DNA from 2 places in the Bacillus sp. VA13 genome. Region 2 is predicted to be linked to the other one. Evidence: a T-box and tRNA genes for the amino acid it is inferred to sense, from the RefSeq annotation. Region 2 holds a T-box; the other holds one or more tRNA genes.
What was found. A T-box is a leader RNA that pairs with one kind of tRNA and senses whether it is charged. The one in region 2 lies ahead of trpS (tryptophan--tRNA ligase), so its partner is inferred to be a tRNA-Trp.
Positions count from the first base shown of each region.

Region 1: it encodes a tRNA-Trp, which carries the amino acid that the T-box ahead of trpS (tryptophan--tRNA ligase) is inferred to sense. The anticodon was not compared.

Region 1 is NZ_JBVQPP010000003.1:629,297-634,206, reverse strand. Features, by position in the region: partial or broken rRNA gene AC0C66_RS15265 (23S ribosomal RNA) at 1-699, shown strand, start outside; rRNA gene rrf (5S ribosomal RNA) at 811-926, shown strand; tRNA gene AC0C66_RS15255 (tRNA-Asn) at 936-1,010, shown strand; tRNA gene AC0C66_RS15250 (tRNA-Ser) at 1,016-1,107, shown strand; tRNA gene AC0C66_RS15245 (tRNA-Glu) at 1,142-1,213, shown strand; tRNA gene AC0C66_RS15240 (tRNA-Val) at 1,223-1,298, shown strand; tRNA gene AC0C66_RS15235 (tRNA-Met) at 1,306-1,382, shown strand; tRNA gene AC0C66_RS15230 (tRNA-Asp) at 1,444-1,520, shown strand; tRNA gene AC0C66_RS15225 (tRNA-Phe) at 1,533-1,608, shown strand; tRNA gene AC0C66_RS15220 (tRNA-Thr) at 1,614-1,686, shown strand; tRNA gene AC0C66_RS15215 (tRNA-Tyr) at 1,709-1,793, shown strand; tRNA gene AC0C66_RS15210 (tRNA-Trp) at 1,799-1,872, shown strand; tRNA gene AC0C66_RS15205 (tRNA-His) at 1,897-1,972, shown strand; tRNA gene AC0C66_RS15200 (tRNA-Gln) at 1,982-2,053, shown strand; tRNA gene AC0C66_RS15195 (tRNA-Gly) at 2,102-2,176, shown strand; tRNA gene AC0C66_RS15190 (tRNA-Cys) at 2,182-2,252, shown strand; tRNA gene AC0C66_RS15185 (tRNA-Leu) at 2,260-2,348, shown strand; tRNA gene AC0C66_RS15180 (tRNA-Leu) at 2,629-2,710, shown strand; gene spo0M (sporulation control protein Spo0M) at 2,803-3,579, opposite strand; gene AC0C66_RS15170 (hypothetical protein) at 3,719-3,922, shown strand; gene AC0C66_RS15165 (spore coat protein) at 3,975-4,193, opposite strand; gene AC0C66_RS15160 (Type 1 glutamine amidotransferase-like domain-containing protein) at 4,351-4,910, shown strand, end outside.
Region 2 is NZ_JBVQPP010000003.1:345,930-364,818, reverse strand. Features, by position in the region: gene AC0C66_RS13830 (YjbA family protein) at 1-626, shown strand, start outside; gene trpS (tryptophan--tRNA ligase) at 660-1,652, opposite strand; T-box leader at 1,711-1,924, opposite strand; gene oppA (oligopeptide ABC transporter substrate-binding protein OppA) at 2,396-4,033, shown strand; gene oppB (oligopeptide ABC transporter permease OppB) at 4,141-5,076, shown strand; gene oppC (oligopeptide ABC transporter permease OppC) at 5,080-5,997, shown strand; gene oppD (oligopeptide ABC transporter ATP-binding protein OppD) at 6,002-7,078, shown strand; gene oppF (oligopeptide ABC transporter ATP-binding protein OppF) at 7,080-7,997, shown strand; gene AC0C66_RS13795 (MFS transporter) at 8,101-9,315, shown strand; gene AC0C66_RS13790 (GNAT family N-acetyltransferase) at 9,493-10,071, shown strand; gene spx (transcriptional regulator Spx) at 10,252-10,647, shown strand; gene AC0C66_RS13780 (TerC family protein) at 10,902-11,558, opposite strand; gene AC0C66_RS13775 (hypothetical protein) at 11,742-11,867, shown strand; gene mecA (adaptor protein MecA) at 11,834-12,490, shown strand; partial or broken gene AC0C66_RS13765 (hypothetical protein) at 12,485-12,606, opposite strand; gene AC0C66_RS13760 (competence protein CoiA family protein) at 12,680-13,801, shown strand; gene pepF (oligoendopeptidase F) at 14,031-15,860, shown strand; gene AC0C66_RS13750 (hypothetical protein) at 15,898-16,065, opposite strand; gene spxH (protease adaptor protein SpxH) at 16,379-17,278, opposite strand; gene AC0C66_RS13740 (globin domain-containing protein) at 17,275-17,673, opposite strand; gene AC0C66_RS13735 (lytic transglycosylase domain-containing protein) at 17,928-18,665, opposite strand; gene AC0C66_RS13730 (CYTH domain-containing protein) at 18,680-18,889, opposite strand, start outside.

The DNA.
Region 1 (4,910 bases), 280 kb from region 2:
CCGCCGCCCTTATCGGGCGGGGAGACAGTGTCAGGTGGGCAGTTTGACTGGGGCGGTCGCCTCCTAAAAGGTAACGGAGGCGCCCAAAGGTTCCCTCAGAATGGTTGGAAATCATTCGCAGAGTGTAAAGGCACAAGGGAGCTTGACTGCGAGACCTACAAGTCGAGCAGGGACGAAAGTCGGGCTTAGTGATCCGGTGGTTCCGCATGGAAGGGCCATCGCTCAACGGATAAAAGCTACCCCGGGGATAACAGGCTTATCTCCCCCAAGAGTCCACATCGACGGGGAGGTTTGGCACCTCGATGTCGGCTCATCGCATCCTGGGGCTGTAGTCGGTCCCAAGGGTTGGGCTGTTCGCCCATTAAAGCGGTACGCGAGCTGGGTTCAGAACGTCGTGAGACAGTTCGGTCCCTATCCGTCGCGGGCGCAGGAAATTTGAGAGGAGCTGTCCTTAGTACGAGAGGACCGGGATGGACGCACCGCTGGTGTACCAGTTGTTCTGCCAAGGGCATCGCTGGGTAGCTATGTGCGGACGGGATAAGTGCTGAAAGCATCTAAGCATGAAGCCCCCCTCAAGATGAGATTTCCCATTCCGCAAGGAAGTAAGATCCCTGAAAGATGATCAGGTTGATAGGTCTGAGGTGGAAGTGTGGCGACACATGGAGCTGACAGATACTAATCGATCGAGGACTTAACCCACATTTTGAATGATGTCACACCTGTTATCTAGTTTTGAGAGAATAAGTTTTTTCAAAAAATACTTGATTTTCTCAAGAATACATAGTATAATGTTAAATGTCACTGAAATTGTCTGGTGATGATGGCGAAGAGGTCACACCCGTTCCCATACCGAACACGGAAGTTAAGCTCTTCAGCGCCGATGGTAGTCGGGGGTTTCCCCCTGTGAGAGTAGGACATCGCCAGGCAGACTTCATTCCGCAGTAGCTCAGTGGTAGAGCTATCGGCTGTTAACCGATCGGTCGTAGGTTCGAATCCTACCTGCGGAGCCATTATTGGAGAGCTGTCCGAGTGGTCGAAGGAGCACGATTGGAAATCGTGTAGGCGGTCAACTCCGTCTCAAGGGTTCGAATCCCTTGCTCTCCGCCACTGATACTTATACATAATTACATTTGAAAGTCTGGGCCCGTTGGTCAAGCGGTTAAGACACCGCCCTTTCACGGCGGTAACACGGGTTCGAATCCCGTACGGGTCATTATATGATGGAGGATTAGCTCAGCTGGGAGAGCATCTGCCTTACAAGCAGAGGGTCGGCGGTTCGAGCCCGTCATCCTCCACCATTATCATCGCGGGGTGGAGCAGTTCGGTAGCTCGTCGGGCTCATAACCCGAAGGTCGCAGGTTCAAATCCTGCCCCCGCAACCAAATATATAAATGATATAAGAAGTGCCCGAAGGGTGCAGCCAAAATTATTTTATACAAATATGGTCCGGTAGTTCAGTTGGTTAGAATGCCTGCCTGTCACGCAGGAGGTCGCGGGTTCGAGTCCCGTCCGGACCGCCATTTAAATAACAAGGCTCGGTAGCTCAGTTGGTAGAGCAACGGACTGAAAATCCGTGTGTCGGCGGTTCGATTCCGTCCCGAGCCACCACCTATGCCGGTGTAGCTCAATTGGTAGAGCAACTGACTTGTAATCAGTAGGTTGGGGGTTCAAGTCCTCTTGCCGGCACTGTTTTTTCAAAACTTAATGTGGAGGGGTAGCGAAGTGGCTAAACGCGGCGGACTGTAAATCCGCTCCCTCAGGGTTCGGCAGTTCGAATCTGCCCCCCTCCACCATTTATAGGGGCATAGTTTAACGGTAGAACAGAGGTCTCCAAAACCTCCGGTGTGGGTTCGATTCCTACTGCCCCTGCCAAATTTATGACATCTTGAGATTATGGCGGTTGTGGCGAAGTGGTTAACGCACCAGATTGTGGCTCTGGCACTCGTGGGTTCGATTCCCATCAATCGCCCCATATTATCATTGGGCTATAGCCAAGCGGTAAGGCAACGGACTTTGACTCCGTCATGCGTTGGTTCGAATCCAGCTAGCCCAGTCTCACTTTTTATATTAATTGCATATGATGTATGAAGTCCCTTAAGATGCGGAAGTAGTTCAGTGGTAGAACACCACCTTGCCAAGGTGGGGGTCGCGGGTTCGAATCCCGTCTTCCGCTCCAATTACGGCGGCATAGCCAAGTGGTAAGGCAGAGGTCTGCAAAACCTTTATCCCCGGTTCGAATCCGGGTGTCGCCTTTCTTTTGCCGGGGTGGTGGAATTGGCAGACACACAGGACTTAAAATCCTGCGGTAGGTGACTACCGTGCCGGTTCAAGTCCGGCCCTCGGCACCAATTTTACTTACATGGTAAGTTGAATTGGTGTTTGTGTTTTATCATTATAACTAATCATATTAATGATCTACTTGTGTAGATCATTTTTTTATTGTTTTGATTTATGCAGCTAAGTTACGTTCCGATACATGATCATAAAGCTGCTTGAGTTATTATGTTTAGTTAAGTCTCTTAATCCTTTTTTATTTTATATTTCCAAAAAAACTTTTTTGAAATACGTTGACACTTTGTAAGATCCATGATATATTTATATTCGTCGGTTAGATACGACGTAAAACTTGCCGGTGTGGCGGAATTGGCAGACGCGCACGACTCAAAATCGTGTTCCTTCTGGAGTGTCGGTTCGACCCCGACCACCGGTATACTTGAAAAAAACCTGTTTCTTATACAGAAACGGGTTTTTATTTTTTATCAAAGAAAAGGAGCCTATCTTAATTGAGGCTCCTTTTATCATTCACTCAGCGTATTGGTCTATGATCTCTTCTAGTACCTCTTTAAGCTCTTCTGCATCTTCAAGCTCTGATTGGCTGAAACGGACGCGTACAAGCTGTTCTCCGTCATTATACATCTCTTCCAGCCATCCTCGCAGGCCTCTTGCCCTGCGGTCGACTTCGAAAATGATTTCTAAACCATTTTCGTCTAAAAGGAAAATAAGCTCTAATTCCTCAAGCATCTGACGATAGTAGCCTGATGTCGGAATGAACTCAAATTCTTGAACGAACGGAAGGCGGCGTTGGAAGTAGGGCGCTTGTTCGCAGTCTGCTTCGTTAAGACGGAAACCTAGGTTTTCGATTGCTTCCAGCACACTTTCAATCCAAGGGTGCGCTTCAACGAAAATGCGGTCTTGGTCGGATTTATCGATACCGCCTTGTATATCAAGGTCTGTCACTACGGCGACCTCTACTTTCCCTACAGTAATCGGTGTATCAAGAGGGAGGGTGAATGAGAACGGAAATTGCTGCTCTTCTCCAGGCTGAATGGTGAATGAACCAGTGACCTGAAAAGAATGAATTGTAGCGTATTTCCGGTGTTCTTCATCGTCTTTTACAATGACGTACCGTGTGTTAAGCTGTAAATCAATATAGCGGATGTCCTGAGCGATTTTCCCGCCTTTGACATGGACAGTTCCCCGTACTTCTTCTCCTGGATAATATGCGTCTTTCTCTAAAATTGTATCTACTTTTGCAGCACCGATACCGGCACTTGCTGCGAGCTTCTTAAAAAATGACATGTTAGATCTTCCCCTTTTTCTTTTTCTCAACAGATATACGTAAGAAGGAAGAAAAAAGATTCATTTGATTCATACTTTTTACCTATTATTCGTCCGGCCTAGGGACAGACTAAGAATACTATTGAAAGCAAAGGAGCGGATTGAAATGGATAAAGAAAGTATGGTTGCTGATGAATTACACAGAATGTTTTTGGCTGGTGAGCTGCAAATCACGGTAGAGGAGGATATAAACAATATTTCCGAAAGGCTTAGAAACGGTGATCTCAGTTTAGACCGATTAAGCGGTGAAGACGCGTTTATAAAAGAAACGGTAAACGAGGCTTTAAGAAGAGTGGAGCAATAAAAGGGAGAGACGGGATCTGAAAGATGAGATTCCGTCTTTTTTTGTGACTTTGTTACAGTTCTCTGCAAGATAAAAGCAAATCGATTTGAAATGGCTTACTCAGGAGCCAGCCTTTTTCCATCAGAAGTTCAGATAGTTCCCCATGCAGATGAACAGCTGCATCTAATTGATCATGCAACGCTGTTCGGAGGTCGGGGTTTGCAGTTTCCGTTATTGCGACAGTGTACTTTTTAATGATGATTTGTATTGTCGTTAAGCAATCAAGAATCATTATAGGTATGATTGGGGTTGAAAAATCGTTCAATGCCTTCACCGCCTGTTAGTGGGTTTTATCTTTTAGATCTTCCTATTGAGAAGTATTTAGCCTTGTTTCATGGATTTATACAAAATGCTATAATGATTAACAAATTTTTTCGGGGAGTGGGATGATGAAACAGATTATTGCGATGGGCGGCGGGGGTTTTTCGATGGAACCGGAAAATTTGTCCCTCGATCAATATATCATCAATCAATCGGGACGGAAGTCGCCTCGCATTTGTTTTTTGCCGACGGCGAGCGGTGATTCCCAAAACTATATTCAGCGGTTTTATCATGCTTTTCAAACACTGGATTGTGTGCCGTCTCATTTATCCTTATTTAAGCCGCCGACAACAGACTTCATTTCTTTTGTTATGGAAAAGGACGTGATTTATGTTGGCGGGGGAAATACGCGGAATATGCTTGTGCTGTGGAAGGAATGGGGGCTGGATCTTATTCTCAGAGAGGCATGGAAGAACGGGGTGATTTTAGCTGGATTAAGTGCCGGTGCGATCTGCTGGTTTGAAGAAGGAGTGACAGATTCGGCAGGACCGCTGACAAGTATGAAAAGTTTAGGTTTTTTGCAAGGGAGCTTTTGTCCTCATTATGACGGTGAAAAGAACCGGAGGCCGATATACCATCAGTTGATATCTAACGAATTCTTGTGCGATGGCTATGCGGCGGACGATGG
Region 2 (18,889 bases):
GGGTGCCGTCGGTACTGTTTCATTACATAGAAAACGATTTGTCTGAGCTTCCGAAAGGTTTGCTTGACGACGTACATCAGAAATCGTACATTCGGAAAAATCATGAGCGGACAAAGCTTGAGTATTGTTTTGTTGTAACAGACGGAATCGGCATTTTGGCTGTCGACACGATCGGCTACACGATCCCTGTCAGAAAAAGCCGTTTGATCCCAAGGCAGGAGCAGCTCGTTTATGAAATGGTAAAAGATGTAGAGCCTGAAACATATGAATTTGAGCCAAAGAAGCTGGAATCCTCTAAAGAATATCACATTTTATCATTAGCACCAGAGCACGTCAGAGGGCTGACAAGAAAAGAACGGCAAATCAAGCAGCTGATGTTTATGGCGCTGGACCAATTAAAAGGGCTGAAAAACCGCGCTGAAATCGGCTACTGGTACACAGAGTGGAACCCGCATATGTACGAACAAATCAAACGGATGAGCTTTGAAGAGATTTGGGACATGCTGTATAACGAAACAATTGAAGGCTGGTCGGACAAGCATCTGGCATTTTGCGAAAACCTGATAAAAGGACAGCCTTTTTTCGAAAAGCTATGGGAAATGGAAAATGAATCAAAGGTAAACTAAAAAAACCGCTCTTTGCAAAGAGCGGTTTTTTGATTAGCGTCTTTTTCGGCCAAGGCCCATGGCGTTCTCCATTTTTTTCAGCATTTTGTTCGCTGTCCGGTTTGCCCGTTCCGCGCCTTCATCGAGAATCCGGTCTAATTCATCAGATTCAATTAGTTCATGATAGCGGTCCTGGATCGGTTTTAGTGCGTTAACCACGACTTCTGCCAAATCACCTTTAAACTCGCCGTAGCCTTTCCCTTCGTACTTTGCTTCAAGCTCTTCAATTGTCGTATTGCCGAGGATTGAATAAATCGTAAGAAGGTTGGAAACGCCTGGTTTGTTTTCCTTATCAAATTTTACAATGCCTTCAGAATCTGTCACAGCGCTTTTGATTTTCTTTTCAAGAAGCTTCGGTTCATCCAGTAATGTAATATAAGCTTTCTGGTTCGGATCGGATTTGCTCATTTTCTTCAGCGGATCATTCAGAGACATGATGCGTGCGCCGACTTTTGGAATTTTCACTTCCGGAACCGTAAAGATGTCGTTATATTTTTTGTTGAAGCGTTCTGCGAGATTTCGCGTCAGCTCAAGGTGCTGCTTTTGATCCTCGCCGACAGGCACAAGATCTGTTCCATACAGCAGAATATCAGCGGCCATCAGCGGCGGGTATGTTAACAGGCCGGAGACAACAGCTTCATTGCCTTTGGATTTGTCTTTAAATTGGGTCATCCGTTCAAGCTCGCCGATATACGCGACACACTGCATCATCCATCCGGCCTGTGCATGCGCGGGAACCTCTGACTGAATAAACAATGTTGCTTTTTCTGGATCAAGTCCGACAGCTAAGTAAAGCGCCGCCAGACTGCGGATATTCTTTCTTAGCTGAAGCCGGTCTTGAGGCACGGTTATTGCATGCTGATCCACGATGCAAAAATAGCTGTTATAATCATGCTGCAGTTCGACAAACTGCTTCATTGCACCGATATAGTTGCCGAGCGTAACGGAGCCGCTTGGCTGAATGCCTGAAAAAATCGTTTGTTTCATGAAAACATCAACCTCATTTCTTAAAACATAATAAAAAAGGCCCATTCTTCCCCTATAAAAAAGGGACGAATGAACCGTGGTACCACCCTGATTATTCCATTAAAATGGAATCACTCTGACGTTTGTAACGGAGACTGCTCCGGCTGAGCCTACTTTTTCGGTTTCGGTCAGCTGCTCCAAAGTCCATTCCACATTGCCCGTTATCTGCTCCCAGCACCGCAGACTCTCTTCAAACGGGTGAAATGTGTACTACTCTTTTTCATAGCACGCTTTTCTTTTGATTGCTTCATTATAAATCAATTATAACCAATTGTCATCATGAAAAAACATTCTTTTTTCCAGTAACATTGTAAAGATATAAATACCACTGGTGCTGTAAAACCCCTAAATGATAACTGCTATCAGCGTGAAAACAGCTAGATATTATATGTAAAAAGCAATATGGATAGAAAACTTATCAAATAGTTTTTAATCAATTTATGCTTTAAATGGTAGAAGGATATTATGTTCGTGGAAGAAAAACTAACGAAGTTCAAATATTTTAAATTGATAAAATAATATTGCAATAAATTATTTGTTTCATTATAATGAACTTGTTCACTCTATTGTTACAGCTTTTTTACAAAAATAATCAGAAAAGACGGAACAGAATAAAAGTTATGGAAACTCAGGTTCATTTGTCTGATATTTCTGAGGATTTAGCCGTAAGGAGCTGAAAAATTATTATTAGGGGGTTTGCGATAATGAAAAAGCGTTGGTCGATTGTCACGTTGATGCTCATTTTCACTCTCGTGCTGAGCGCATGCGGCTTTGGCGGCAGCGGATCAAACGGTGAAGGGAAAAAGGACAGTAAAGGAAAGACGACACTTAACATTAATATTAAAACTGAGCCGTTCTCCTTACATCCGGGATTGGCAAATGATTCAGTATCAGGCGGTGTCATCCGTCAGACTTTTGAAGGATTGACACGTATCAATGCAGATGGTGAGCCTGAAGAAGGCATGGCTTCTAAAATTGAAACGAGCAAAGATGGAAAGACATATACATTTACAATTCGTGATGGTGTGAAATGGTCTAATGGTGACCCTGTAACAGCACAAGATTTTGAATATGCTTGGAAATGGGCACTAGATCCTAATAACGAATCACAATACGCTTACCAGCTTTACTACATAAAAGGGGCTGAAGCGGCGAATACCGGCAAAGGCAGCCTTGATGATGTGGCAGTAAAAGCTGTAAATGACAAAACGCTAAAGGTTGAATTAAATAACCCGACTCCATATTTCACTGAATTAACAGCGTTCTATACGTATATGCCGATCAACAAGAAAATTGCAGAGAAAAATAAAAAATGGAACACAAATGCCGGAGATGATTATGTATCAAACGGACCGTTCAAAATGACGGCATGGAAACACAGCGGTTCTATCACTCTTGAAAAAAATGATCAGTATTGGGATAAAGACAAAGTCAAACTGAAGAAAATCAGTATGGTTATGATCAACAATAACAATACTGAACTGAAAAAATTCCAAGCTGGCGAACTTGATTGGGCCGGTTTGCCGCTCGGACAGCTTCCGACAGAATCTCTTCCTACCCTGAAAAAAGACGGTTCTTTACATGTTGAGCCGATGGCAGGTGTCTATTGGTACAAATTCAACACTGAAGCTAAGCCATTAGACAATGTAAATATCCGTAAAGCATTATCTTATGCGATTGATCGTCAATCGATTGTTAAAAACATTACGCAAGGTGAACAAATCCCGGCAATGGCTGCGGTGCCACCGACAATGAAGGGATTTGAGGATAACAAAGAAGGCTACTTCAAAGACAACGATGTCAAAACGGCAAAAGAATATCTTGAAAAAGGCCTGAAAGAAATGGGCTTAAGCAAGGCATCTGACCTTCCGAAAATCAAATTGTCTTATAACACTGATGATGCACATGCGAAAATCGCTCAAGCCGTGCAAGAAATGTGGAAGAAAAATTTAGGCGTGAATGTTGAGCTTGATAACTCAGAATGGAATGTATATATTGATAAGCTTCACAGCCAAGATTATCAAATCGGCCGTATGGGTTGGCTTGGCGACTTTAACGATCCTATTAACTTCCTCGAGTTGTTCCGTGACAAAAACGGAGGTAATAACGATACTGGCTGGGAAAATCCAGAATTCAAAAAGCTTCTGAATCAGTCACAAACTGAAACTGATCCAACAAAACGTGCAGAGCTGCTGAAAAAAGCAGAAGGTATTTTCATTGATGAAATGCCTGTAGCGCCAGTTTATTTTTATACGATTCCTTGGGTGCAAGACGAAAATCTGAAAGGAACCATCATTACTGGAACCGGAGAAATTTATTTCAGAAACTCGTACTTTCAATAAGTCTTATTTGTGAAAACAAAAACCTCAAGGTATATGGGGACCTATTTCCCATATACCTTTCTTACTGAAAGAGTATAAAAATGTAAAAATCATGGAGGTGTTCCCCCTTGCTAAAATATATCGGAAGACGCTTAGTCTATATGATTATCACATTATTTGTGATTGTAACTGTGACATTCTTCTTAATGCAGGCAGCACCGGGTGGGCCATTTTCAGGTGAGAAAAAGCTTCCGCCTGAAATCGAAGCAAACTTAAATGCGCATTACGGCTTGGACAAGCCGCTGTTTGTACAATACGTCAGTTATTTGAAATCAGTTGCAATGTGGGATTTCGGACCGTCATTTAAATATAAAGGTCAGAGTGTTAACGACCTAATCAGTTCAGGTTTCCCCGTTTCATTCACTCTTGGAGCAGAAGCTATTCTCCTCGCTTTAGCGTTAGGTGTATTGTTTGGGGTCATAGCAGCCCTTTACCATAATAAGTGGCAGGATTATACCGTGGCGATTTTAACGATATTTGGCATTTCAGTTCCGAGCTTTATCATGGCGGCTGTTCTGCAATATGTGTTCTCCATGAAGCTTGATCTGTTTCCTGTCGCGGGTTGGGAGTCCTGGGCATACACCTTTTTGCCTTCAATCGCACTTGCTTCCATGCCGATGGCGTTTATTGCCAGACTTTCTCGTTCAAGCATGATCGAAGTGTTAAACAGTGATTATATTCGCACAGCGAAAGCAAAAGGGCTGTCCCGTCCAGCAGTTACAGTGCGGCACGCCATTCGAAACGCGCTTTTGCCAGTCGTTACATACATGGGCCCGATGGCAGCGCAGGTCTTAACGGGAAGCTTTATTATTGAGTCCATCTTTGGTATCCCGGGGCTTGGTGCACACTTTGTAAACAGTATTACAAACCGTGATTATACAGTCATTATGGGTGTAACGGTGTTCTTCAGTGTCATCTTGCTATTGTGTGTATTAATCGTAGACGTGTTATATGGCATTATTGATCCAAGAATCAAGCTTTCAAAAGCAAAGAAAGGAGCCTAGGCCATGCAAAACATTCCAAAAAACCTGTTTGAACCAGCCGCAGCGAATGCCGGCGATGCAGAAAAAATAAGTAAAAAGAGCCTTTCCCTCTGGAAAGATGCGATGCTTCGCTTCCGCAGCAATAAGCTTGCAATGGTCGGGCTTATCATTATTGTACTCATTATCCTTATGGCAATTTTTGCGCCAATGTTCTCAAGATACGATTATTCAACTACTAATCTCTTAAATGCGGATAAGCCGCCTTCAAAAGATCACTGGTTCGGAACAGATGATCTTGGACGGGATATTTTCGTCCGTACTTGGGTAGGTGCGCGAATCTCAATCTTTATCGGTGTTGCAGCCGCTGTTCTTGATTTGCTGATCGGTGTGATTTGGGGAAGCATTTCAGGCTTCCGCGGAGGCAGAACGGATGAAATTATGATGCGTATCGCCGATATCCTTTGGGCAGTTCCTTCATTATTAATGGTCATCTTACTGATGGTTGTTCTTCCGAAAGGGCTATTTACGATTATTATTGCCATGACGATTACGGGCTGGATTAATATGGCCAGAATCGTGCGTGGACAAGTGCTGCAGCTGAAGAATCAGGAGTATGTGCTTGCTTCACAGACACTTGGTGCAAAAACATCCCGTCTGCTGTTTAAACATATCGTGCCAAACGCAATGGGTTCCATTTTGGTCACGATGACATTGACAGTTCCGACTGCGATTTTCACAGAAGCCTTTTTAAGCTATTTGGGACTTGGTGTTCCGGCTCCGCTGGCAAGCTGGGGAACGATGGCTTCTGACGGATTGCCTGCATTGACCTATTATCCGTGGCGTCTATTCTTCCCTGCCGGTTTCATCTGCATTACGATGTTTGGCTTTAACGTTGTCGGCGACGGATTAAGAGACGCATTGGATCCTAAGTTACGTAAATAAGGGAGTGATACGGGTGACACGCCTATTAGAAGTAAAAGATTTAGCGATTTCATTTAAAACATATGGCGGAGAGGTTCAGGCGATCCGCGGAGTGAATTTCCATCTGGATAAAGGAGAAACGCTGGCCATTGTCGGAGAATCAGGTTCCGGAAAAAGTGTGACCTCTCAAGCGATCATGAAGCTGATTCCAATGCCTCCGGGTTATTTCAAACGAGGTGAGATCTTGTTTGAAGGAAAGGATCTGGTGCCGCTGTCCGAAAAAGAGATGCAAAATGTCCGGGGAAAAGAGATCGGGATGATATTCCAGGACCCGATGACCTCTTTAAATCCGACGATGAAGGTCGGCAAACAAATTACGGAAGTGCTTTTTAAACACGAGAAAATTTCAAAGGAAGCGGCTAAAAAACGCGCGGTTGAACTGTTGGAATTAGTCGGTATCCCGATGCCGGAAAAGCGGGTTAACCAATTTCCGCACGAGTTTTCAGGCGGGATGAGGCAGCGGGTTGTCATCGCCATGGCGCTTGCGGCGAATCCGAAGCTTCTGATCGCCGATGAGCCGACCACTGCTCTTGATGTAACGATTCAAGCGCAAATTCTGGAATTGATGAAGGATTTGCAAAAGAAAATTGACACGTCCATCATCTTTATCACACACGATCTTGGTGTTGTGGCTAACGTTGCTGATCGGGTCGCTGTCATGTACGCGGGACAGATTGTAGAAACCGGTACGGTAGACGAGATTTTCTACGATCCGAGACATCCGTATACGTGGGGGCTTCTTGCATCCATGCCGACACTGGAAAGTTCAGGAGAAGAACAGCTGACTGCAATTCCGGGCACGCCGCCTGATTTGACAAACCCGCCAAAAGGAGATGCTTTTGCGCTGCGGAGCTCTTACGCGATGAAAATCGATTTTGAACAGGAGCCGCCAATGTTTAAGGTGTCCGATACTCATTATGTAAAATCGTGGCTGCTTCATCCGGACGCGCCAAAGGTAGAGCCGCCTGAAGCGGTAAAAGCGAAAATGCGTAAACTGGCAAATACCTATGAAAAACCTGTCTTAGTGAGAGAAGGTGAATGAATTGAGTGAGAAACTATTAGAAATCAAACATTTAAAACAGCACTTTGTCACGCCAAAAGGAACGGTTAAGGCTGTAGACGATTTATCATTTGATATCTATAAAGGTGAAACATTAGGGCTGGTTGGTGAATCTGGCTGCGGTAAATCGACAACAGGCCGAAGCATTATTCGGCTATACGAAGCGACCGATGGTGAGGTGCTGTTCAACGGCGAAAATGTGCACGGGAAAAAATCGCGGAAAAAGCTGCTGGAATTCAACCGCAAAATGCAGATGATTTTCCAAGATCCATATGCATCCCTGAATCCGAGAATGACAGTTGCTGATATTATTGCTGAAGGCCTCGATATTCATAAGCTGGCGAATACGAAAAAAGAGCGGATGCAGCGGGTCCACGAACTCTTGGAAACAGTCGGTTTAAACAAGGAACACGCGAACCGCTATCCGCATGAATTTTCCGGCGGCCAGCGCCAAAGAATCGGGATTGCCAGAGCTCTCGCTGTAGATCCGGAATTCATTATCGCAGATGAGCCAATTTCCGCTTTGGATGTATCCATTCAAGCACAGGTCGTGAATTTAATGAAAGAACTGCAAAAAGAAAAAGGGCTCACATACCTGTTTATTGCCCACGATTTATCGATGGTCAAATACATCAGCGACCGCATTGGAGTCATGTATTTCGGGAAGTTGGTTGAGCTTGCGCCGGCAGATGAGCTTTATGAAAATCCGCTTCACCCGTATACAAAATCATTGCTTTCTGCGATTCCGCTTCCTGATCCGGACTATGAGAGAAATCGCGTCCGCCAGAAATACGATCCGTCCGTCCATCAATTAAAAGATGGGGAAACGATGGAATTCCGTGAAGTCAAACCGGGACATTTTGTGATGTGCACGGAGGCAGAATTTAAAGCTTATTCATGAATCATAAATCCTTCAAGAGATTTCTCTTGAAGGATTTTTTTTAATCATAGAAAGTGAGAGTGATAACATTTACAATTAGAGGAAAAAGCGGAGGCGAAATACGATTCAATTTCTGCATAACAAAAATGTTTTTGCGCTATTACTGTCTCAATCTCTTCAATCTTTAGCAGGAGTCCTTGTCACAATCGTATTAATGGTCAGGGTCTATCAAATGACCGACTCCGTCTTTTTGGCGGGTCTTGTTTTATCGTTCATGTCGTTTGCGAGTATAGCGGCAAGCTTTTGCATCTCCCCAGTGCTTCGCAATCTCGGTTTTAAAAAGGTGCTTGCGGGTGCAAATCTGCTGAGAGCGGTCTTTACAATACTGATGGCTTTTAGCGTCAGTCATCACGAACAGGTTTTCTTTTGGATAACGCTGCTGTTTGTCTTCTGTTTTTCCTTCGCGGGCGCCTTTTTTCAGCCGGCAAGATTCGCGCTGCTGCCGATTATTGTTCCAAAAGAGCAATATGTGAAAGCGAACGGTGTGATCTCCCTCTCGAATCAATTGTTTTTAACAGCAGGCTGGGGCCTTGGCGGCCTTCTGACGTATGCCGTACCTTTTGAACTCGTTGTCGGTGCAGCCATTTGCTTGTTTGTTCTTTCGGGAGCTTCCCTCATTGTGCTTCATATAAATGAAAAAACGACTGATGGAACAGCTGAAAAAGCATCTGCCAAAAGTATATGGAAGGATTTAATGATGATCCCTATTGTAAGAGACATTACTCTAATGGACATGTTAGAAGCTTTGGCGGGTTCTGTTTGGTCGTCTGCTATTCTTCTCGCATTTACTGCGGCTGTTTTGCATGAAACAGAGGTGTGGTGGGGGATGTTTAACGCTTCTTATTTTATAGGTGCGATTGTCGGCAGTGTGATTGCCATTCGTTTTTCTGCTTTTTTTGAGCGGAACATGGGCTACGCTATTATTTTCTGCTCGCTTGTGATGGCGGTGCTGACCCTTCTGTTCTCATTTTCTCCAATCCCGTTTTTATGCGCTCTGGCTTGTGCTGCAATGGGGCCTTTTTATCAGGTGCGTGATATTTGCCAGGAAACCATGCTGCAAGAGGTCATTCCCAAGCAGAAGCGTATCGGGATCATGGCTGCCAAAAATGCGATTTTGACTCCTTGGTCAGGCGTCACCTACTCCATTATGGGGCTCGTGGCTGATGCTGCGGGTGCGAAAACAGCTTTTATCGCGGCAGCTGCATTATATATCATGACGTTTCTTATTGCACTGGTGCAGCCCCGCCTGCTTCAGTACAAGCAGGAAAGCCAAGCTTAATGATAGCTTTTTACATACACTTCAAAATGAACGGAGCATCTGACTCCGTTTTTTGCTGAAAAAAAATGAAACCATGGCGGAAGTTTGTACGTCTTTATAGATGTAAAGCTGTTTAAACAATATGAAATGGGGTATATCTAAAAGTATGAAGACAATGAACTCATAAGGAGCAAATCAATGAACTGGTATGAAAAGCTTAGCGAGTACTTTCCAATTGAAGAAATGAAATCAAAAGCGCATATGGAAGCTCTTCTGAAAGAGCGGAGCGATATTTATCATAAAGATGAAGGCAAACATCATATCTTAATGTTTGCGGAATTCGATTCTTTTATCTTCGTTGATTATCTGTATGTGTCTAAGGATGCAAGAGGGCAGGGGCTTGGCGGCAAATTGATCGCGAAGCTGAAAAAGAAAAATAAGCCGATATTGCTCGAGGTGGAGCCTGTGGATGAAGATGATACTGATACAGAAAAACGCCTGAGGTTTTATCAAAGAGAGCATTTCAAACATGCTCAGTCAATTGGGTACCGGCGCCGGTCATTGGCTACGAATGAAGTAAATAAGATGGAGATTCTGTACTGGTCACCGAAAACAGAATCAGAAGAAGAAATTCTTGAAGCCATGAAACAGACATATGAAAACATTCATACTTATAAAGATGAGAAATGGTACGGGGAATCGTACGAAAAAACAGATGAGGTCCTAAAACTCATTGATGAAGAAAAACAAAAAAATATTTTCGATCAGTTAAGCTAATTGAGAATTAGAACATATCATTAAAATTAAAAATTTGCCGGATTGACACATTTTTTTCTTAGGATACTGTTCACACTTACTTTTTTATAGTATAATACCTATAAAGATTCCTTTTTTAGAGTAATTTCAATTTAAGAATAAAATAGATGTTCATCCTACTAATTAGAGGAGTGAAGATGAATGGTTACACTATACACATCACCAAGCTGTACTTCATGCAGAAAGGCGAGAGCGTGGCTTGAGGAGCACGATATTCCATTTGAAGAAAGAAACATTTTCTCTGAGCCTTTATCAATTGATGAAATAAAACAAATTCTTCGAATGACTGAGGACGGAACAGATGAAATCATCTCAACCCGTTCAAAAGTATTCCAAAAACTGAATGTGAACGTTGAATCTATGCCGCTGCAAGATTTGTACCGCTTGATCAACGAGCACCCAGGTTTGCTTCGCCGTCCGATCATCATCGACGAAAAACGTTTGCAGGTCGGATACAACGAAGACGAAATCAGACGTTTCCTGCCAAGAAAAGTCCGCTCTTTCCAATTAAGAGAAGCACAGCGTTTGGCAAACTAATAGATCGTATCATCAAAAGAAGGCTGAGTGATCAGCCTTCTTTTTTAGATAGTTGACAAAATCCTAAAACGGTTTTTTGTTTTAGGATTTTGTTACCTTTTCAGTTCAGCGTGATTGAAAACCTTTGAAGTCTAGGAAGGCCGAGCATTGGAGCACAACGAATATGTTTATTCGTGAGCACCGACGCGCAGGTCTGACAACGAATGCGAAGGTTTGTCGACACGCTGAAAGAAGGCTGAGTGATCAGCCTTCTTTTATTTTTCCACCTGCTGATAATAAATACTCGCCAGGATGACAAACGCGACCGTTAAAATGGGGAGGAGCGTTTCGACTGTGCCGTGCTGCGCCATAAAAAAAGATAGCTTTTTGTCCCTGACAATCATTTCTCCTCCTGTATAAGCAAGCAGACCGCTTCCCGCGTAAATCAGAACCGGTATTTTCTCAAGTGCGATGTGGATGAGTTTGCTGCCCCAAATTATAACCGGCACCGATACACACAAACCTATGACCACGAGAGAAAACTCACCGTGTGACGCTCCCGCAACTGCTATGACGTTATCCAGCGACATAAAGAGATCTGCAAGCACAATCGTTCGTATCGCTCTCCACAGCGAGGTGCTGCTTTTGATGTGCTGCGTGTCTTTTTTTTCAATCAGCAGCTGATATCCTAAATACAGCAGGAAAATTCCGCCGGCGCACTGCAAGAACGGAATGTTCAAAAGGTATACCGCTGCGCTTGTTAATCCGATTCTCATGGCAACGGCGATAAATGTTCCGAGAATAATGGCTTGCTGTCTTTGCTTGTCCGGCAAATTTCTGCTGGCCATGGCAATGACGACCGCATTATCTCCGCCGAGGATCAGGTCGATCCCAACAATAACAAGCAGAGAAATCAGATAGTCATGCTCCATGATCGGCACCTCGCTTTCGTTCCATCGCTTGTACTACTACTATATGAGACAGGTCATATTTTATGATATGAGCCGCAGATCTGCCGTTTTTTAGGTGAAGGTGCATTTTTATTTCTTTTGTGACTGTTTTATCATAAAATAGAAATACAAAGGAATTCACACTGGCCTTGCATCAAGGTTAAGATGTGGACGGAATGGGTAAAGTGTAGTAAAGTACTATTAATCGGGAGCTTAGATGTCCCTTCAACATCTTATATAGAAGGGAAGGTTGGCAAATGGAAATTGAAAGAATTAACGAGCATACAGTAAAATTTTATATGTCTTACGGAGATATTGAAGATCGCGGTTTTGACAGAGAAGAAATTTGGTATAACCGTGAACGCAGTGAAGAACTTTTCTGGGAAGTCATGGATGAAGTTCATGAGGAAGAGGAATTTGCTGTGGAAGGCCCTCTTTGGATTCAAGTTCAGGCACTGGACAAAGGATTAGAAATCATCGTCACAAAAGCCCAGCTTTCCAAAGACGGACAAAAGCTCGAACTGCCGATTCCTGAGGATAAAAAGCAAGAACCAGCATCTGAGGATCTTGACGCCTTGCTGGATGATTTCCAGAAAGAAGAGCAAGCCGTCAATCAGGAAGAGAAGGAGCAAAAGCTTCAATTTGTCTTGCGGTTTGGCGATTTTGAGGATGTTATTTCTCTATCTAAATTGAACGTTAACGGAAGCAAAACGACTTTATATTCGTTTGAGAACCGATATTATTTATATGTAGATTTTGGCAATATGACTGACGAAGAGGTTGAAAATCAGCTAAGCATCCTGTTGGAGTACGCAAATGAATCCTCAATCAGCATACACCGTCTTGAAGAGTACGGCAAGCTGATTATTTCAGAGCATGCTCTGGAAACGATAAAAAAACACTTTGCATCATAGCAAACCGATTTCTTTCCGGAAATCGGTTTTTTTTATGCAATGAAATGCTATGTTTGAGACGTGAAAAATCAAAAACATACATACAAGAGAAAATACGGCGAACAGGAGTTGATCATCTTTTCCAGAAAGTATACCTCATCTGGAAAGGAGAGATGACAATTGTTTAGTGCTGTGACTGAAGACGGCGAAATGTTTCACCTTCTAGGCGCTCGGCAAAGCCAGAAATTAAAGCGGAGACGATTCTTCTGCCCGGTGTGCGGGGGTGAGCTTGCTGTGAAGCTCGGACTCCAAAAAGCACCGCATTTCGCCCATAAACAGAACAAATCCTGTTCGATAGACATAGAACCGGAAAGCGCCTACCACTTAGAAGGAAAAAGGCAGCTGTATATATGGCTGAAAACGCAACAGGCTTCCCCGATATTAGAACCGTATATCAAGAACATCAATCAAAGACCGGACATCATGACAAAGATCAAGGGACGCATGCTTGCTGTTGAGTATCAATGTGCCACTCTTGCGCCAGATGTCTTTCAAAAGCGAACAGAGGGCTTCAAACAAGCAGGAATCATCCCGCAGTGGATTGTGGGACACAGCCGCTTAAAATGCTCTGCTCCATCCTTTTATCAGCTTTCTGCTTTCCATTGGCAGTTTATCAATGCAAGTCCATACAGGGAACTGATATGTTATTGCCCGGAAACACGTTCTTTCCGCCGGCTCAGCCACATCATTCCGTTTTACACAAACCATTCTTATTCCTCCGTTCAAACGATCCCTATCCATCGGGCTGCTGCAAACGATCTTTTTTTTACTGAACCGACGCCCGCATTTCAATATTCCGGCTGGACGAAAGCGATTCACCGTTTTCGCCATAAACCCCATCGGTTTATCTCCAAGGAAACAAATCGCCTCAGGCTGCTGTTTTATGAAAAGCGGCAGACACCCCTTTCTTTTCTTCCGACGGAAGTGTTTGTCCCTGTTATAAAAGGGGCTGTTTTTCATAGTCCGGTTTTTGTGTGGCAGGGGTTTTTATATCTGTTTATTACGGATCTGGGATATAAACGCGCGCCAATTCGCTTTTCAGCCGTTTTACAGCAGTGCAAACTGCACATTCATAAAAAGAACATTTCGCTCAGATACAAATGCAGCGAAGATTGTCTTTCTGAAGCGGTGAAACAGTACATTGATTTTTTGTGCAAGAAGGGATTTTTAAGGGAGACTCAGAAAGAAGTATATGTGCTGAATCAGCCTGCAGAGGGCGTACGCTCATTACAGGATCTCATAGAAAGTGACCGCAGCTGTTTTATAGAATGAGTTTGTCTCATTTGGCTCACCCTAAGACAAAGGTGGTGGGCTGGCTGTGAAAGGCACAAAAGAAAAGGTTTTTCGTGTTTTTACTGCTTTTTTGGCATTCGTTCTCTTCATTACTGCATATGATTTGACAAAAGGCAGTGAAAAACCGGAAGATATTCACAACACAAGTTTTTTGAGAAACAGCGGTTTTTTCAATTGGCTTGAATCAAAGAAAACGAGGGGGATCACCATGGCTGAGGAAAAAAAAGCAAACCAACTGCCTGACAGAAGTGAGGTAAAGGCAGAAGACACATGGAGACTTGAGGATATTTTTCCTACTGATGAGGCCTGGAATAAAGAATTTCAAGCTGTAAAAGAATTAATTCCGAATTTATCTAAGTATAAAGGAAAGCTGGAAGATTCAGCCGATCATTTATACGAAGCTCTTACGTTCCAAGATAAAGTGATGGAGCGGCTGGGCAGGCTGTACACATATGCGCATATGCGCTCTGACCAAGATACCGGGAACTCTTTTTATCAGGGGCTGAATGATAAGGCGGGAAACCTATATACACAGGCCGCAAGCGCGACAGCTTATTTGGTTCCGGAAATTTTATCCATAGAAGAAGACAAACTGCAGCAGTTTATTCTTGAAAAAGAAGAACTGAAACTGTACTCTCATGCGATTGAGGAGATTACAAAGGAACGCCCGCACGTGCTGAGCGAGAAGGAAGAGGCGCTGCTTGCTGAAGCTTCTGATGTGCTGGGTTCATCTTCCAATACATTCAGCGTATTAAATAACGCCGAGATAACATTCCCGTCCATTAAAGATGAAGAGGGGAATGAAAAACAGATCACTCACGGGAATTTTATTAATTTCTTAGAAAGTGAAAACCGTGAAGTCCGCAAAAATGCCTTTGACGCAGTATATAAAACATACGGTCAATATAAAAACACAATGGCCACGACGCTAAGCGGCACTGTGAAAAAGGACAACTTCTACGCGAGAGTGAAAAAATACAAATCAGCGCGTGAAGCGGCGCTTTCTAACAACAGTATTCCTGAGGAGGTATACGACAACCTCGTCAAAACGATTAATAAGCATTTGCCGCTCCTGCATCGCTATATCGCGCTGAGAAAGAAAGTGCTTGAGCTTGATGAAGTGCATATCTATGATCTGTATACACCGCTTGTGAAGGATGCGGGGATGAAGGTCACGTACGAGGAAGCCAAAGATTACATGCTGAAAGGTCTGGCACCTTTAGGGGAAGAATACGCCTCCATCTTAAAAGAAGGGCTGGAAAACCGCTGGGTCGACGTTTATGAAAATAAAGGCAAACGAAATGGCGCTTATTCATCAGGAGCTTACGGCACGAATCCGTATATCTTGATGAACTGGCATGATAACGTCAATAATCTCTTTACGCTCGTGCACGAGTTTGGACATTCCGTACACAGCTACTATACGAGAAAGCACCAGCCATATCCATACGGCAATTACAGTATCTTTGTCGCGGAAGTTGCGTCTACGACAAACGAAGCGCTTCTTGGCGAATACCTGCTGAACAACTTAGATGATGAAAAACAGCGCTTATATATTCTCAACCATATGCTTGAGGGCTTCAGAGGAACGGTCTTTAGACAAACGATGTTTGCTGAATTTGAACATCTGATCCATACAAAGGCGCAAGAAGGGGAGCCGCTTACACCTGAGCTTCTGACAAATGTCTATTACGATCTGAATAAAAAGTATTTCGGAGACGGCATGGTGATTGATAAGGAAATCGGCCTTGAATGGTCACGGATTCCGCATTTCTATTACAATTACTATGTGTATCAGTATGCGACAGGGTACAGTGCTGCCCAAGCGTTAAGCAGCCAGATTTTAAAAGAAGGAAAGCCGGCGGTTGACCGTTATATTGACTTCCTGAAAGCGGGAAGCTCACAATACCCGATTGATGTCCTGAAAAAAGCGGGCGTTGATATGACGTCTCCAGAGCCGATCGAAGCTGCGTGCAAAATGTTTGAAGAAAAACTTGATGAAATGGAAGAGCTGCTGATGAAAGTCAAGCAGTCTTAAAAAAGAAAGCCTGTGCAAAAATGACGCACAGGCTTTTTTAAAACCCTTTAAAGGTTTTCCGATGGTTCAGGCGATAGAGGGTAAACAAAATAGACAGAAACAGCAGAGGAGAGGTAATATAAAGCGGCAGCATATGCATCATGCCTAATATATTCAAACAGAAAAAAACGGCAATGCACACAATTAAGATCACAGTATACATCATGGCGGTCCCCCTCGTCCTTTTTCCTTATTAGGATATGAGTGAATGTACTTCGTTATGTTTTGTGACAAAAATATGAACATTAAGCATAGAGGTTGTCAACAGTCGACATCTTTTGTTATCATAAGGATGTGAAATTGATCACAAACAAACATTACCCCTTTGTTTGACCGTGAAAAATTTCTCCCATCCCCTTTGTTGTCGTTAAGACATATGAAACCGCGCTTATCCCGGCGCGGTTTCTTTAGTGCTATGAACAGAACGTATGTTTGGTGTCGGTGCAAAAAAACAGCCTCAAGCATATACACGCCTGCGGCTATTTTTCACATGATTGATATTCATCAGAATAAGTGCTGAGAGACTTCCAAAACATTCCGTGTTTGGCTTCCACTTTGGCAACCTTTTTAGCAAATGCCAATTTTTTCATTTCTTTTTCTACCTCTTCAAGGCTCAGGTCATAAACTAGAGCAATTTCCTTGGAGGCAACGAAGCGGAAATATTCAATAAAACATTCCAGAGGCGGTGTTTCCGACGGCTTCGGCTCGTCGCCAAGCATCTCAAATAAGATTTCTTCATATACATCATATGAATAGCTGCCGGGTACTTTAAGTCCTTCGTCCTCATGCTGTGTATTGAAAAACGTCAGCGTCGGATTGACGGAAACATCCATCTCAGCGGCAATTCTCATATCACATTGAAGCGCCTTGACCGCGCTTTGAGAATGCAGGTCATTTTTGAACTCTTCAAGATCGAGACTCGTTTTTTCTGCGATTTCCAAAAGCACGTTTTCATCCGTAATATTTTTCTTTGAAACAAACAGACTCTCCTGCATATTTCTGAGAAATTGCATGCCGACTTTTCTTCCTTGCAGTTCGGCTGCTTTAAAAGCGAGAGCAGCCATATAAGGCGATGAAAGCGGCTGATCCTGCTCGAACCAGACATTGCCGTCACACGACATGCCGGAGCGGCTCGCGATCTTTTCCCATGCTTCTGCGAGAAGATGCTTTTTCCGTTTCTTATTTAACGCGGTAAGGCTTGCGGAAGCTATAATGCGTAATGTGAAAAAGCGTCCGTATCTAATTTTCAGCTTTTTAATGACGGGCTCTAAGGACCAGCATTCAGGACATAAAGGGTCTACAAACATGTAAATTTCAAGCGGTTTTTTTGGATGGCCGTGGCAATGGGCGAAGTATTGCTCATGCTGATAGTTTGTCAAGATGATCGATCCTCCGCTTCCGTTTGATTCACCATATGCCTTGCTGTCAATTCCAGCCGGCCAAACAAAAACTCACGAATATCGCCCTCCAGCCCTACATGGTCCATTGCGTCCTTCATACAGCTGAGCCACGCATCAGCTCTCTCGTTTGTAATTGGAAAGGGAAGATGCCTTGCTCTGAGCATGGGGTGGCCGTGTTCCTCAGTATAAAGCGGAGGCCCGCCTAAATACTGAGTCAAAAATTGCTTCTGTTTCCTGGCGGTTTCTGTTAAATCGCTCGGAAAAATTGGCTTCAGCAAAGGATGAGACGCGACACGCTCATAAAAAGTATCAACAAGTTGCGATAGAAGTTCCTCTCCAATCGCTTCATAAGGTGCGTTAAACGATTGTCCCATGTTGACTACTCCTTTAAATATGGCTAATAGGAATCATAAATCCTATTGCAAAAAGTAATTTTCTGTATTTCAACATTTCATCTAAATTTATTTTAGCAACAAGGCATCATTTCTACAAACAAACTGCCTTTTATGCGTTTGATGACTAGTTTCGGCTGTAAGCCAGGGTTTGTATTTCATATCATATCACATAAAAATCAGGAATGCGTAAGATTTCACTTCGCAAAAAAACCAGAGGGCAGAAGCCGCTCTGGTTACGCGTAATAAGCTGAAGTTATTTTTTTTACATAGTTTTGCGTTTCTTGAAAAGGAGGAATACCTCCGTATCGGTCAACATTTCCCGGTCCGGCGTTGTAGGCTGCTAATGCCATAGACACATTGCCGTCGTATTTATTCAGCATTTGTTTTAAATATTTCGTTCCGCCCTCCACATTTTGCTGCGGATCCAGCGGATTAGAAACGCCAAGTGAGCTTGCTGTTGCCGGCATGAGCTGCATTAGGCCCATCGCACCTGCTCCGCTGACCGCTTTTGCATTAAAGCCTGATTCCTGCTTGATGACGGCACGGATTAGTTTTTCATCGACGCCATATTTATCAGCTGCTTTTTTTATAGCGCTGTCAATGGAGAAGTCTCCCGAACTGATCTGTTTTGCTTCATGTTTGTTTAAAGGTGAATCTGCAGCAGCTGTTTCGGTGCTTTCTGCCGCTTTTGTGATATAACCTGAATTGCTATTTGTATATGAATTAAGCCCATAAGCTGAAAGCAGTGACGGCGCTGTTGAAGAAGCGCTGTTCAGCAGACTGAGCGGGCTTGACGTTGCAGAAGATGCTGTTGGTTGCGGAGTCGCCAGACCGTTTGTATATTGGCTAAGCAAAGAGCTGAAGCTTGAGAGCGGGCTTTCCGCATCATTTTGAGTGCCTGTGCTGCGTGCATTAGATATGGACTGTAATGCTTGAAGCTGAAGTAAAGCTGCCCAATTCGTTACATTCACGATGTCATTCCACCTTATATAGACTTTCGTTTTTCTTCATAAAAACGCAGAATTTTATTTTTGGTTTCGCGCTGAGGAATGCTGAATTGCTGAAGCAGCTTCTCAAAGGCTTGTTTGCCCTCATGCCAGTCTGCCGCCTCAAATTCGATTTCATAGTCCTCTTTATTTAAATATCGGCTATGGTCTAAAACTATTAAGCCTTTTTCTGTTTCTTTTTCCGCGCG